2 regions of the Streptomyces sp. NPDC111656 genome follow, and region 1 is predicted to be linked to the other one. Evidence: predicted binding sites of a transcription regulator. Region 1 holds the regulator's gene; the other holds the start of a gene.
What was found. The regulator HspR, encoded in region 1, represses chaperone genes until heat shock. The targets are predictions, from matches to a motif close to TTGAGNNNNNNNNNCTCAA.
Positions count from the first base shown of each region.

Region 2: the regulator HspR is predicted to act here: its motif matches at 5,081-5,099, upstream of dnaK (molecular chaperone DnaK).

Region 1 covers NZ_JBVKCA010000008.1:369,133-376,467, reverse strand. The annotation lists gene ACZ7M3_RS25450 (peptidoglycan-binding protein) at 1-497, shown strand, start outside; gene ACZ7M3_RS25445 (putative antibiotic biosynthesis monooxygenase) at 548-784, shown strand; gene ACZ7M3_RS25440 (hypothetical protein) at 771-1,025, shown strand; gene ACZ7M3_RS25435 (sugar ABC transporter substrate-binding protein) at 1,136-2,263, opposite strand; gene ACZ7M3_RS25430 (hypothetical protein) at 3,069-3,713, shown strand; gene ACZ7M3_RS25425 (heat shock protein transcriptional repressor HspR) at 3,710-4,156, opposite strand; gene dnaJ (molecular chaperone DnaJ) at 4,161-5,345, opposite strand; gene grpE (nucleotide exchange factor GrpE) at 5,379-6,047, opposite strand; gene dnaK (molecular chaperone DnaK) at 6,044-7,335, opposite strand, start outside.
Region 2 covers NZ_JBVKCA010000028.1:34,279-41,613, reverse strand. The annotation lists gene ACZ7M3_RS45970 (hypothetical protein) at 1-55, shown strand, start outside; gene ACZ7M3_RS45965 (class I SAM-dependent methyltransferase) at 24-782, opposite strand; gene ACZ7M3_RS45960 (4a-hydroxytetrahydrobiopterin dehydratase) at 788-1,093, opposite strand; gene ACZ7M3_RS45955 (helix-turn-helix domain-containing protein) at 1,310-2,167, shown strand; gene ACZ7M3_RS45950 (helix-turn-helix domain-containing protein) at 2,223-3,089, shown strand; gene dnaK (molecular chaperone DnaK) at 3,166-5,034, opposite strand; gene ACZ7M3_RS45940 (OsmC family protein) at 5,165-5,590, opposite strand; gene ACZ7M3_RS45935 (vWA domain-containing protein) at 5,699-7,335, opposite strand, start outside.

The DNA.
Region 1 (7,335 bases):
ACGCCGTGGACGGCAACGCCCGCTTCTACGGCTTCGAGATCGAAAACCTGGGCAACGGGCGTGACCCCTACCCGGCCGCCCAACTCACCGCCGTGGAACGGCTTTCCGCCGCGATCTGCCGCGCCCACGACTGGTCCGCGTCCAGCGTGATCGCGCACAAGGAGTGGACCCGCCGCAAGATCGACCCGTCGTTCTCGATGTCCGGGACGCGGCAACGGGTGGCGGCCCGGCTCGGCTCCCGCCCGGTCTCGTACGAACCCTTCCCCGGCGCCGCGTTCTTCGCGCTCGGCCGCCGCAGCCCGCTGATCACAGCCGTCGGCGAGCGACTGGTCGCGGAGGGGTGCGGGCGCTACTCGACCGGCCCCGGCCCGGTGTGGACGCAGGCCGACGTCCTGTCGTACGCGGCCTGGCAGCGCGGGCTCGGCTACGTCGGCGAGGACGCCGACGGCACCCCGGGCCGCACCAGCTGGGACAAGCTGCGCGTCCCGCGCACCTAGGGGGCCGGACGTACTCGAGAAGCACTGGAACACCCGAAAGGAGCCCGGAGATGAGCGACGCCGGCCGCAGAACCCTGCGTACGACACTCCAGACCCTGTTCGCTCTGATCACCGTCCTGCCGCTGGTCGCCGACGACCCGCTGATCCGGGACGTACCCGCGCTCACGGCCGTGGTGGGCGGCGCCGCGCTGCTCAGCCGGGTGATGGCGATGCCCGCGGTGGACCGGCTGCTGCCGGGGTGGCTGCGTGGGCCCTCCCGCGGAGAAACCGCCGATGCCGACGACTGAGGCCGAGAGCGTCGCCCTGGAACTGGAGCGGCTGCGCCGCTCGGTCGACGTCGGGTTCGCCACCACCCGCGGCGACCTCGCCCTCCTCCTGCAACGCGCCGACCAGACCGACAAGACCCTCGACGAGCACGAGTCCCGCCTCGACGCCCTGGAACGCACCCGCTGGCCCCTGCCCTCCCTCGCGGCCGCCACCTCGTGCACGGCGCTGGCGCTGACGATCTGGCAGTCGATGGGGCGCTGACCCCTGATCCGCCGAACGCGCGGGAACCCCTCGCCCAGGGCTCCCGCGCGTTCGTCAGGGAAATACGTCAGTGCGGGACGTCGGTGCAAGTCGTCAGTGCGGGAGCACGACTACTTGAGGTCGATCGCCGTGCAGTCCGCCTTGGTCGAGGCCGTGCAGATCTGCTTGACGGTGTAGATGCCGTCCTGGATCACCGTCTCCTTGATGTTCGCCTTGGTCAGGGCGACCACGGGCATCAGCTGGGAGGGGATCTTCGTGTTCGTGGGGCTGTCGACCTTGTCGCGGGTGAGCGCGTCGAATTCGATGCCACGCCCCTGGACCTTCGCCACGGCCATCTCGGCAGCCGCGGTGGCCTCATCGGGGTAGGACTTGTAGACGCTCATGTACTGCTCGCCCCGGACGATCCGCTGCACCGCGTCCAGCTCGGCGTCCTGGCCGGTGACCGGCGGCACCTTGCTGACGCCCATGGTCTTCAGGGCGTCGATGGCGGCGCCCGCGAGACCGTCGTTGGCGGAGTAGACACCGGCGATGTTGTTCAGGCCGATGGCCGAGATGGCCTTCTCCATGTTGGCCTTGCCGACGACCGGGTCCCAGTCCTTGGTGTCGTACGTCTTGGAGATGACGACCTTGCCGTTGAGCTCACCCAGGGCGCCCGACTTGAACTGCGCCGCGTTCGGGTCGGTGGGCGAACCGTTCATCATGACGATCTTCTTCGTGGAGGCGTTGGGGCCCAGCGCCTCCAGGAGGGCCTTGCCCTGCACCTGGCCGACGAGCTCGTTGTCGAAGGAGATGTACGCGTCGATCGGGCCCTGCGCCAGACGGTCGTAGGCGATGACGGGGATGCCCGCGTCCTTGGCCTTCTGCACGTCGCTCGCGATGGCCTTGGAGTCCACCGCGTCGACGAGGATCACGTCGACCTTGTCGTTCACCATCTGCTGGAACTGCTGGCTCTGCTTGGACGCGCTCTGCTCCGCGTTGGCGGATTCGACCTTGCCCTTGCCGTTGGTGAGCTTGGCGACCTGCTGCTCGATGATCGGGTGGTCGAACTTCTCGTAACGGGTGTTGGCCTTCTCAGGGAGGAGCAGACCAACCGTGATGTCGTCACCCTTGGTCGGGCTCGCCTTGGTGTCGCTGCCGCCGATCCCGTCCACGACACCGCAGGCGGCGAGGGAGACGGTCATCGCGGAGCAAGCCAGGGCTATGGCGGTACGACGAAGCCGGGTGTTACGAGTGTTCACATCAGGTGCCTTCCGGGCGAGGTAGCTGCTTTGCGACCCAGGTGGCTGAAAGCCAACGCGGCGATCACCTCAGCGTCAAGGAGTAACCACTTAACGAGATGGCAACAGCATTCTGTGTTCCCCAAGTGAACACGATGGGAAGGGGGTGCGCCGCCACTTCCACAGAACCCCTCTGATTGACTTGCGTCACTCGCTCCCCGGCGACATACAACCCTCCCCCACCTCCGGGAGTCTCGATGGCGGCCGCACACAACGCAGCACGAAACAGGGGAAGCATGAGGCCAGTTGGGCGGAGTGGGCCGGCGCTCGCCGCGACGCTGACGATCGCCACCCCCGGGGGCCTGCTCGCCGGCTCGGGGGCGCCCGCCTCCGCCGCGAGCAGCCGCGCATCACCGGTGTACAAGCGGCAGTTCTACGCGAACACCACTTTCTCCCACACACCGAAGAAAACGGACTGCGACGCCGCGGTCGGCGAGAACTGGGGCACGAAGGCCCCCGCCTCCGGCCTCCCGAAGGACAACTTCGGCGTCCGCTGGACCGTGACGAGGGACTTCGGTTCGGGAGGTCCCTTCGCCCTTCCCGTCAACGTCACCGTCCCCTCCGGCAAGCACACCCTGCGCATCGACTACGCCAACTGGACCGGCGCCGCCAACGTCTCCTTCGCCTACACCCCCGCACCACCGCCACCGTCGACAAGGTCAAGCCCCTCACCCCGAGCGGGACTTCCGTCTCGCAGTCGAAACTGGGTTCGCCGACCGCCACGCCCCGCGGGCTGCGGCTCGACTGGAACGGGGTCACGGGAGCGGTGTCCTACCGCGTCTACCGGGCGACGAGCGAGAACGGCGTGTACACCCGGGTGGGCAGTACGGACAAGCTCTCGTACCTGGACACCTCGGCCCTGGAGAGCGTCGCCTACTACTACCAGGTGACCGTTCTCGACGCGGTGGGCAACGAGTCCGCGCGTTCCGTGGCCGCCGCCGGCGAGCGCGAGGACCTCACCCCGCCGCCCGCCGTCACCGGGCTGACGGTCACCCCGACCGAGTACGGCTTCGAGGTGGAGTGGGACAAGAACCCGGCCACCGACCTCGGTCGGTACACCGTCTACTGGGGTGAGCTCTTGGGCGACGAGGGCGAGGAGCAGGTGTGCTCCGGGACGCTGACGGCGTATCCGCCGGTCGACACCACCTCGTACTCGTACACCACCCGCCCCGACGGCGACCGCGTCTGCTTCTTCGTCGACGCCATCGACACGTCCGGGAACTCCTCCTTCAAGCGGACCCGGACGGCCGTGGCCGCGACCGAGCTCGACACCACGCCGAGCGTACGAGAAGATCCACGAGACCTCGGCCGGAGCGTTCGAGTACTTCGACACCGGCGCGGTGAGTTGAGGAATGCCGAAGGGGGTGGAGAGGTCGACGACCTCTCCACCCCCTTCGTACGTGGGAGCTAGTCCGACTGCCTCTTCGGCCGCCAGACCACCAGCGCGCTCGTCTGCTGGACCTCCTGGTACGGGACCAGGTCGCGGCGGTACGAGGCGTGCACCGCGGCCTCGCGCTGCTGCATCGCGGCAGCGGCGCCGTCCAGGGCCGATTCCAGTTCCGCGACGCGGGACTGGAGGGCCGCCACCTGGTTCTCCAGCTCGATGATGCGCTTGATGCCGGCCAGGTTGATGCCCTCGTCCTGGGACAGCGCCTGCACCGTGCGGAGCAGTTCGATGTCGCGGGCCGAGTAGCGCCGGCCCCGGCCGGCGGTGCGGTCCGGGGAGACCAGGCCGAGGCGGTCGTACTGGCGCAGGGTCTGCGGGTGCAGGCCGGAGAGCTGGGCCGCCACCGAGATGACGTAGACCGGGGTCTCCTCGGTCAGTTCATAGGGGTTTCGACGACGGCCGTCCATCTGCTCATGCTCCCTTCGCGGCCTGGAACAGCTCCGCCCGTGGGTCCTCGCCCGCGGTTGCCTCGCGATACGCCTCCAGGGCGTCGCGAGCCTTGCCCGACACGTCCGTGGGGACCGCGACCTCGACGGTGACCAGGAGGTCGCCGCGCGTACCGTCCTTGCGGACGGCACCCTTGCCGCGGGCCCGCATCGTACGGCCGTTGGGCGTGCCCGGGGGCAGTTTCAGGGTGACCGGGGGGCCGCCCAGGGTCGGTACGCGCACCTCGCCGCCGAGTGCCGCCTCCGCGAAGGTGACGGGCACGGTGACGGTGAGGTTGTCGCCCTTGCGGCCGAAGACCGGGTGGGCGTCCACGTGGACCGTGACGTACAGGTCGCCGGCCGGGCCGCCCCGTTCGCCGGGTGCGCCCTTGCCGCGGAGGCGGATGCGCTGGCTGTCGCTCACCCCCGCCGGGATGCGGACCTGCATCGTGCGCGAGGACTTGGCGCGACCGCTGCCGTGGCAGATCTCGCAGGGGTTCTCCGCGATGAGACCGCGGCCCTTGCAGTCCGGGCAGGGGTCCGTGAGCGAGAAGCCGCCGCCGGAGCCGCGCGCGACCTGGCCGGTGCCGACGCACGTCGGGCACACGCGCGGTGTGCCGTTCGCGTCGCCGGTGCCCGAACAGGCCTTGCAGGGCGCCTGGGACGTCATCCGCAGCGGGACCGTCGCGCCGTCCACCGCCTCGGTGAAGCTGAGCGTCACCTCGGTGTCGATGTCCTGGCCGCGCCGGGGCTGGGTCCGCGTACCCGTGCCCGCGCCGCCGCGGTTGAACAGGCCCCCGAAGACGTCTCCGATGCCGCCGCCGAAACCACCGGCACCGCCCGCCCCGCCCTGGGCGCCGCCTCCGAAGAGGTCGCCCAGGTCGAAGTTGAAGTTGCCGCCGCCCGCGCCGGGACCCGGACGGAAGCCGCCGTTGCCGAAGAGAGCGCGTGCCTCGTCGTACTCCTTGCGCTTCTTGGGGTCTCCGAGCACGTCGTTCGCCTCGGAGATCTCCTTGAAACGCTCCTCGGCCTTGGCGTTGCCCTTGTTGGCGTCCGGGTGGAACTCGCGGGCGAGCTTCCGGTACGCCTTCTTGATCTCTGCCTCGGTGGCGTCCTTGGGGACGCCGAGGACCTTGTAGAAGTCCTTCTCGATGAAGTCCTTGGTGCTCATCCTCGACGCCCCTCCTCTCTCATGCGTTCAACGTCAGCCCTCGTCCGGGCCACCGCTCTCCTTGTCGTCGGCCGCCTCGGCGGAATCCTGGGAGTCCGCCTTGACGGTCTGCGCCCCCGGCTGGGGTTCGGCGACCGCCACCCGCGCGGGGCGGATGGTGCGCTCGCCGATGCGATACCCCGGCTGCAGAATCGCCACGCACGTCGTCTCCGTGACGTCCGGCGCGTACGAGTGCATCAGGGCCTCGTGGATCATCGGGTCGAAGGGCTCGCCCTCCTTGCCGAACTGCTGAAGGCCCATCTTCGCCGCGACGGTCTCCAGCGACTCGGCCACCGACTTGAAGCCGCCGACCAGTTCGCCGTGGTCCCGCGCGCGGGCGATGTTGTCGAGCACCGGCAGGAGTTCGGTCAGGAGGTTCGCGATGGCGATCTCCTTGACCGCGATCCGATCGCGCTCGACCCGGCGGCGGTAGTTCTGGTACTCGGCCTGGAGCCGCTGGAGGTCCATCGTGCGCTCGCCGAGCGCCGTACGGACCTGGTCCAGCTGTGCGGTCAGACCGGCCAGTTGTGCTGCTGATGCGTCCCCGGCCGGGGCCGCCGCCTCCTCCGTGGAGGGGGTGGCGGCCTGCGGCTCGGCGTCGTCAGGGGTGGCGCCGGAGGGGACGTCAGGCTTCTCTTCGAAGCCCGGGGTCTCCTCCGTCACGCGGCACCGTCCTTGCGGTCCTCGTCGACGATCTCGGCGTCGACGACATCGTCATCGGCCTTGGCCTGCTCGGCGCCGGGGGCACCTTCGGCGCCACCGGCGGCCTGCGCGGCCTGGGCGTCGGCGTACATGGCCTGGCCGAGCTTCTGGGAGACCGCGGCGACCTTCTCCGTGGCGGTGCGGATCTCGGCGGTGTCCTCGCCCTTGAGCTTCTCCTTCAGCTCGGCGATGGAGGCCTCGACCTCGGTCTTGACGTCACCCGGGACCTTGTCCTCGTTGTCCTTGAGGAACTTCTCGGTCTGGTAGACGAGCTGCTCGCCCTGGTTGCGGGTCTCGGCGGCCTCGCGGCGCTTGTGGTCCTCGTCCGCGTACTGCTCGGCCTCCTGGCGCATCCGGTCGACCTCGTCCTTCGGCAGCGAGGAGCCGCCGGTGACGGTCATCTTCTGCTCCTTGCCCGTGCCCAGGTCCTTCGCGGTCACGTGCATGATGCCGTTGGCGTCGATGTCGAAGGCGACCTCGATCTGCGGGACACCGCGCGGGGCCGGCGGCAGACCGGTCAGCTCGAACATCCCGAGCTTCTTGTTGTACGCCGCGATCTCGCGCTCGCCCTGGTAGACCTGGATCTGGACGGACGGCTGGTTGTCCTCGGCGGTGGTGAAGATCTCGGACCGCTTGGTCGGGATCGTCGTGTTCCGCTCGATGAGCTTCGTCATGATGCCGCCCTTGGTCTCGATGCCGAGGGACAGCGGGGTGACGTCGAGGAGCAGGACGTCCTTGACCTCACCCTTGAGGACACCGGCCTGCAGGGCGGCGCCGATGGCGACGACCTCGTCCGGGTTGACGCCCTTGTTGGCGTCCTGGCCGCCGGTCAGCTCCTTGACGAGCTCGGCGACGGCGGGCATGCGGGTGGAGCCACCGACGAGAACGACGTGGTCGATCTCGGAGAGGTTGATGCCCGCGTCCTTGATGACGTTGTGGAACGGCGTCTTGCAGCGCTCCAGAAGGTCCGCGGTGAGCTGCTGGAACTGGGCGCGCGTGAGCTTCTCGTCCAGGTGCAGCGGGCCCTCGGCGGAGGCCGTGATGTAGGGCAGGTTGATCGAGGTCTCGGTGGACGAGGACAGCTCGATCTTCGCCTTCTCGGCGGCTTCGCGCAGACGCTGGAGCGCCATCTTGTCCTTGGCGAGGTCCACGCCGTGACCGGAGCGGAACTGCTGCACCAGGTAGTCGACGACACGCTGGTCCCAGTCGTCACCACCGAGGTGGTTGTCGCCGTTGGTGGCCTTCACCT
Region 2 (7,335 bases), on a different contig from region 1:
GCAGACGTGGGTGACCAACTGGGTCATGGAGTTCGCGCGGCGGGGATCTTCCTGAACGCGCGGAGCGCGAACTGCGGGTCGGGGCGTGGGACTTCCTGATCGGGCAGCGCTTCGAGCAGCGTGACGAAACGCTCGGCCAGCGGGTCGTCCGGGGCGATCCGGGTGAACCAGCCGCGGCGCAGGTCCGCCACCGTGCTGCGCGGGCTGCGGCCCTGGCCGTGACCCCGGAAACGGGCCCCACCGGCCGGGGTGAGGCCGTGCTCGACGGCGTACGCCTCGACGTCCTCGGGGCGGTCCTGGGCGGGGCGGCGCGGGCGGGAGGCGAGTACGGCGTCGATGTCGCTGCCCACGTCGTGTGCGGCGGCCTTGTCGACGGTGGTGACGTACACCCCGCCCGGGCGCAGGACCCGCGCGCACTCGGCGACGATGGCGCGGACGTCCTCGGCGCCGTCGACCAGATGGAGCAGCCAGACGCTGGTGACGGCGTCGAACGCGGCGTCGGGGAAGGGCAGTCGGCGGCTGTCGGCGCGGACCACCGCGCCCGGGAGCCGTGCCGCCGCCATCCGGGCCATGCCCTGCGCGGCGTCCGCGCCCGTCACCCGGAGCGTCGGGCGGGCGGTGGCGAGGCGGCGCGTGACGATTCCGGTGCCGCAGGCGACGTCGAGCAGGGCCTGTACGTCGTCGGGGACGAGGCCGAGTACGGCGTCCGCGGCAGCGGCCGCTCTGGGCTCACCGCCCCTGCTGGCGTCGTAGGCGTCGGCTTCCTTGTCGTAGTCCAGCATGTGAATCAGTGTGCGCCATGTCCCGGAGCGAGTGCCTCCACCCTGCGGGCGAGCTTGAGGTCGAGCTCGGTGACGGCGCCGCCGACGCTGTGGGTGTTCACGGTGAGGGAGATGGTGTTGTAGCCGAGGGTGAGGTCGGAGTGGTGGTCGAGCTCCTCCTGTACCTGGGCGATGTGTACGACCATCGCGGTCGCGGCGAAGTGGGAGGGGAGGCGGTAGGAGCGGGCGAGGTGGTCGCCGTCCAGGGACCAGCCGGGCAGCTCCGCGAGCTGATCCTCGATCTCCTTCTGCGACAGGGGTTCGACGGGCATGATCTCGCTCCGTTCTTCGTGCGCTGGGGATGCGGTGGGGGCTGTTTCTCAGCCTGCCACAGTCCCTCGACCAGGGCTCTGCGGCGCCCCGTCGTCGACCGCGGGTGTGTGGGGACCGGTCGCGCAGTTCCCCGCGCTCCTGGAAACCCGGGCCGTCCGGCGTTCGAGGGCAAGGCCCACGCTCCCCCCACGGTCTTCCTCGGTTACGGTCGGCGTATGTCCATCGTCGCGTCCGGTCCGACCAGACCCTCAACCCACCCCGTCGGCAAGGGCGTCGGCCCGCTGCTGCGCGGCTGGCGGGAGCAGCGCCGGGTCAGCCAGCTGGAACTGGCGCTGCGGGCCGACTCCTCGGCCCGCCACATCAGCTTCATCGAGACCGGCCGCTCCCGCCCGAGCGAGGAGATGGTGCTGCGGCTGGCCGAACACCTCGACGTCCCCGTACGGGAACGCAACGCGCTGCTGCTGGCCGCCGGCTACGCGCCCCACTACCCGGAGACCCCCCTCGACGACCCCTCGATGGACGCCCTGCGCCAGGGCGTGGAGCGGCTGATCCAGGGCTACGAGCCCTACCCGGCGCTGGTGGTCGACGCCACGTACACCGTGCTCGCCGCCAACCGTGGCATCGCCATGCTCCTGGAGGGCGTCTGTGAGTCGCTGCTCACGCCGCCGCTGAACGCGATGCGGCTGACCCTTCACCCGGAGGGCCTGGCGCCGCGGATCCGCAACCACCGCGAGTGGCGCGACCACCTGCTCGCGCAGATGGAACGGCAGATCGCCCTGGACCGCTCCGCGCCACTGCGTGCGCTCCACGAGGAGGTGGCGGCCTACCCGGTACCGGAGCAGGAACATGACGAGGAAGGGGAAGGTGAAGGGGATGCGGACGGCGGCGTCGAGCCCGTTCCCCATTTCGCGCTCCCCCTGCAGATCGAGCACGGCGGGCGCGTGCTGTCCTTCATCTCCTCCATCTCCACTTTCAACACCCCGATGGACGTCACCGTCGCCGAGCTGGCCATCGAGACGTTTCTGCCGGCGGATCCGGCGACGGTCAAATACCTTCAGTCACTGGTCTCTTGACGGAGCGTCGCCGATCCGTTTGAGTGGGGGCTTCGGCGCTTGGGGAGGGCGTGGCGTGAGTGAGCGGCGGGCTGCGCCCACCGTGGGGCAAGTGGTGCTCGGGCGGCGGCTGCAGGAATTGCGGGAGGCCACCGGGCTGAGGCGGGAAGAAGCCGCGCGTGTCCTGCGTGTCGCCCCGGCGACGGTGCGGCGGATGGAGATGGCCGAGGTCGCCCTCAAGATCCCGTACCTCCAGGTGCTGCTGACGACGTACGGCGTGGCCGACGACGAGGTGGCCTCCTTCGTCGCGCTCGCCGAGGAGGCGAACCAGCCGGGCTGGTGGCAGCGGTTCCACGATGTGCTGCCGGACTGGTTCAGCATGCACGTCAGCCTGGAGGGCGCCGCCCGTCTGATCCGCTCGTACGAGCCGCACTTCGTGCCCGGGCTGCTGCAGACCGAGGAGTACGCGCGCGCCGTGCTGGAGGCGGGCACGGTGGGCCAGACGGGGCCCGAGGCCATCGAGCGGCATGTGACGCTGCGCATGACGCGGCAGCAGCTGCTGCTGGGGCGCGAGCACCGGCCCCACCTCTGGGTGATCATGGACGAGACCGCGCTGCGGCGTCCGGTGAGCATCCGGGGCGAGGTCATGCGGGACCAGATCGACCGGTTGCTGCGGGAGATGGAGAGCGACGACATCTCCGTCCAGGTCGCCGAGTACGCGAGCGGCCCGCATCCGGGGACGTACACCTCCTTCGCGCTGTTCCGCTTCGCGGAGCCGGAACTGCCCGACATGGTCTACAGCGAGTACCTGACCGGTGCCATCTACCTCGACTCGCGCGCCGAGGTGGCCACGCACCTGGAAGTGCTGGACCACATGTCCGCCCACGCCGCCACCGTGCCCCGTACCAGGGAGATCCTGCGGGAGATCCGGGACTCCTACTGAGAAGTTCCCGGAGTGGGGTCCTTGGCGAGGAGTTCCCAGGGAGGGGCTCTCCGAGAGCCCCTCACCTCGAGGGTCCTTACGCCGCGCCGCCCCTCGTCTCCCTCTCGTCGTCCACGATCTCGGCGTCCACCACACCGTCCTCCTCCGCCGCCGTGGTGTGCTCGGCGGCCGGCTCCTCCCGGGGCGTCTGCTGGGCCTGGGCGTACATGGCCTGGCCCATCTTCTGGCTCACCGAGGCCAGATTCTCGACGCCGGTACGCAGGGCGGTGGTGTCGGTGGCGGAGTCCTCCAGGAGGCGCTTGAGGTCGGCGACGGCGGACTCGACCTCGGGTTTCGTCTCGGAGGGGATGCGTTCGTCGTTCTCGCGGAGGAACTTCTCGGTCTGGTAGACGAGTTGTTCGGCCTGGTTGCGGGTCTCGGCGGCCTCGCGCCGCGCGCGGTCCTCCTCGGCGTACTGCTCGGCCTCGCGCATCATCCGGTCGATGTCGTTCTTGGGGAGCGCGGAGCCGCCCGTGACGGTCATCTTCTGTTCGCGCCCGGTGGCGAGGTCCTTCGCGGAGACGTGCATGATCCCGTTGGCGTCGATGTCGAAGGCGACCTCGATCTGCGGGACTCCGCGCGGCGCGGGCGGCAGCCCGGTGAGGTCGAAGACGCCGAGCTTCTTGTTGTACGCGGCGATCTCGCGTTCGCCCTGGTAGACCTGGATACCGACCGAGGGTTGGTTGTCCGCGGCCGTGGTGAAGATCTCCGAACGGCGGGTCGGGATCGTGGTATTGCGCTCGATGAGCCTGGTCATGATGCCGCCCTTGGTCTCGATGCCGAGGGACAGCGGGGTGACGTCGAGGAGCAGCACGTCCTTCACGTCCCCCCTGATGACACCCGCCTGAAGGGCCGCGCCGAGCGCCACGACCTCGTCCGGGTTGACGCCCTTGTGCGGGTCCTTGCCGGTGAGTTCCCTGACCAGGTCCGTGACGGCGGGCATCCGGGTCGAGCCGCCGACCAGGATGACGTGGTCGATCGCGGCGAGCTTGACGCCCGCGTCCTTGACCGCCTGGTGGAAGGGGGTCTTGCAGCGGTCGAGCAGATCGGCGGTCAGCTCCTGGAACTGGGCGCGGGTCAGCTTCTCCTCGAGGTGCAGGGGGCCGTCGGCGGTGGCGGTGATGTAGGGCAGGTTGACGGCGGTCTCGGAGGAACTCGACAGTTCGATCTTGGCCTTCTCGGCGCTCTCGCGCAGCCGCTGCAGCGCCATCTTGTCGTGGCCGAGATCGATGCCGTGCGAGGCCTTGAAGCGCTGTGCGAGGTGTTCGACGATCCGCTGGTCCCAGTCGTCGCCGCCGAGCCGGGTGTCGCCGTTGGTGGCCTTGACCTCGATGACGCCGTCGCCGATCTCCAGGAGCGAGACGTCGAAGGTGCCGCCGCCCAGGTCGAAGACGAGGACGGTCTGCTCCTCGCCCCGGTCGAGGCCGTAGGCGAGGGCGGCGGCCGTCGGCTCGTTGATGATGCGCAGCACCTTCAGGCCCGCGATCTCGCCCGCCTCCTTGGTGGCCTGGCGCTGGGCGTCGTCGAAGTACGCGGGCACGGTGATCACGGCGTCCGTGACGTCCTCGCCGAGGTAGGCCTCCGCGTCCCGCTTCAGCTTCTGCAGGACGCGCGCCGACAGTTCCTGGGCGCGGTAGCGGGTGCCGTCGACGGAGCCCTGCTCAGGGAAGCGCCAGCTCGCGTCGCCCATGTGGCGCTTGACCGAGCGCGCGGTGCGCTCCACGTTCGTCACGGCCTGCCGTTTGGCGACCTCGCCGACGAGCACCTCGCCGTTCTTGGCGAAGGCCACCACGGAGGGGGTGGTGCGCGCGCCCTCCGCGTTGGTCACGACGGTGGGGTCGCCGCCCTCCAGGAGGGCCACCACCGAGTTCGTCGTACCGAGGTCGATCCCGACCGCACGTGCCATGTCCGTCCCCTTCCGCCAGGGCGCTGCCCACCTTCAAGCACAAAACTTGAGTGCGTTCTTGTCAATGGGGCGGACATGACAGCGCCGCGGGCCCTGCGCGGGGACCGCGGCGCCGTACTGCTCCCGGACGTCAGGCCAGCTTGGCCGTCAGGGTGATCGTCGTGCCGGCCAGCGCCGCGCTGACCGGGCAGTTCTTCTTCGCGTCCTCGGCCGCCGCGACGAAGCCGTCGTTGTCGAGGCCCGGTACCGTGCCCTCCACCGTCAGGTGGATGCCAGTGATGCCCTCGCCGGGCTGGAAGGTGACGTCGGCGTTGGTGACGAGCTTGGTGGGCGGGGTGCCCGCGCCCGCGAGGGCGTGCGACAGCGCCATGGAGAAGCAGCTGGAGTGGGCGGCGGCGATCAGCTCCTCGGGGCTGGTCTTGCCGTTGGCGTCCTGCGCCCGCGACGCCCACGTCACCGGCTGCTGGCCGATGCCGGAGGAGTCGAAGGTGACGACGCCGCTGCCCTCGAGCAGGTTGCCTTCCCACACGGTGTGCGCGGTGCGCGTGGTTGCCACGATGATTCCCTTCGATGGGGTCCCGTTTTCGGGGTCCGTGCGCACCATCCGATCACACCCGCGCGCGACTCACCCAGAATGACGGCTCGCCGAGACCGCGAAGACGGTTCACCGCACCCGGAAGACCGGTCCCCGCGCCGTGAACGGGAGCCGCGCGCCCTGCGGAATCAGATACGCGTGCTCGCGCCGCACCCGCAGCACGTCGCACCAGCCGTCCGTGATGACCAGCAGCGGCGCGCCCGGCGGGAAGTCGTCCGCGCGGTGCAGCAGATCGACGCCGGGCTGCAGCACCGTACCGCCGCGCCCGTGCACCCGTACGCGACCGGCGATCTCGGTGACCGGGAGATAGCCCGCGTCGTGCGGCGCCGCGTCGCAGAACACCACCCGAGCGGCCGGTACGTCCCGGGCCTCGGCGTACGAGGCGATGGCGCCCAGCGCCTTGCCGAGCAGCGTGCGGTCCATGGAGCCGGAGGTGTCGAGGACGACGCCGAAGGTGCAGCGGGCGATCTCCTCGGGCGGGAAGTACCGTCCCGCGCGCGGGATGTCGGGGGTGGACGCCTGACGGCGCGAGGGGCGCGCGTACGTCCGTACCGGCTCGGGGCGGGGCACGAACTCGTCGAACCAACGGGCCAGGCGGGCGTCCCAGGGCAGCGGCGGATGGTCGAGCGCGCGGATCTCCTCGACCAGACCGCCCGGCAGATAGCCCCGCTCCAGCTGCTGGTGCAGGTCGAAGCCGTGGCTCAGCCCGCGCCGGTAGAGCTCGTCCAGGTCCACGTAGTCGCGCGGGGAGCCGAGCGGGGCGCCGAGGATGTCACCCGCGCCCTTGCCGCGCAGCGTGGACAGCCGGCGCATCCGGCGCAGGTCCTTGGCGATCCGGTCGTACACCTCCTCCGCCGAGAGGTCCTTCAACTCCGCGTCGTACAGGAGGCCTTCGGGCATCGTGCCGACCTGCATCTCGCACAGCCAGCCGTTGATGACGTAGTCGGCCGCGATGTTGAAGAGGTACGGGTCGCGGGGGCCGCAGCGGTCGCCGTGCCGCAGGGCGGCGTGCAGCATCTCGTGGGCGAGGACGAACCGCCATTCCTCGTCCTCCAGTTGACGCAGCGGGTTGATGTAGATCTCGCCCGCCTCCGCGTTCACGGCGGCGACGGAGATGTCGTGGGCGCGGGCCAGTTCGGCGTCGGCGACCAGGGTGATGCCGGCCGCGATGCCGCCGAGCAGCGGGTAGGAGGAGATGAACCAGCTCAGCGCCCGCTCCCAGGGCTGCAGCCGGGTGGGCCCGCCGCGCATCGAGCCGCGGCGGCCGCCGGCCACGTCCATCGCCGTGGCCACGGTGCGGGTCAGGGCGTGCGCGAACTCGAGCTGCCAGTCCGGGGCCCGGCCGCCCTTCCAGGTGTCCCACGGCACCAGCAGCTGGTCCGGCTCGCCGCCGGCCGTACCGCAGCGCTCGTACGGGGCCGGAGTGCCCCCGCGCCGCCAGCGGGCGGCGAGTTGCTCCTCGTCGCCGTCGGGGTACGTGGGCGGCAGGTCCTCGGGGGTGAGGCCGATGGGGAAGCCGAGCAGGAAGCGGTTGACGACCGCGCAGCGGGCGGCGAGGGCGTGACGGTCGGGCTGCTCGCGCGTCTTCGGCGCCGCCGGGACATGGCCGAAGCCCAGGTGGATGACGGCGTGCGCGACCGCCCAGGCCCACTCGACGGGTTCGGCGCGGCGGGTGGGGTGGACGTGCAGCACGCCGTTGGAGTCGA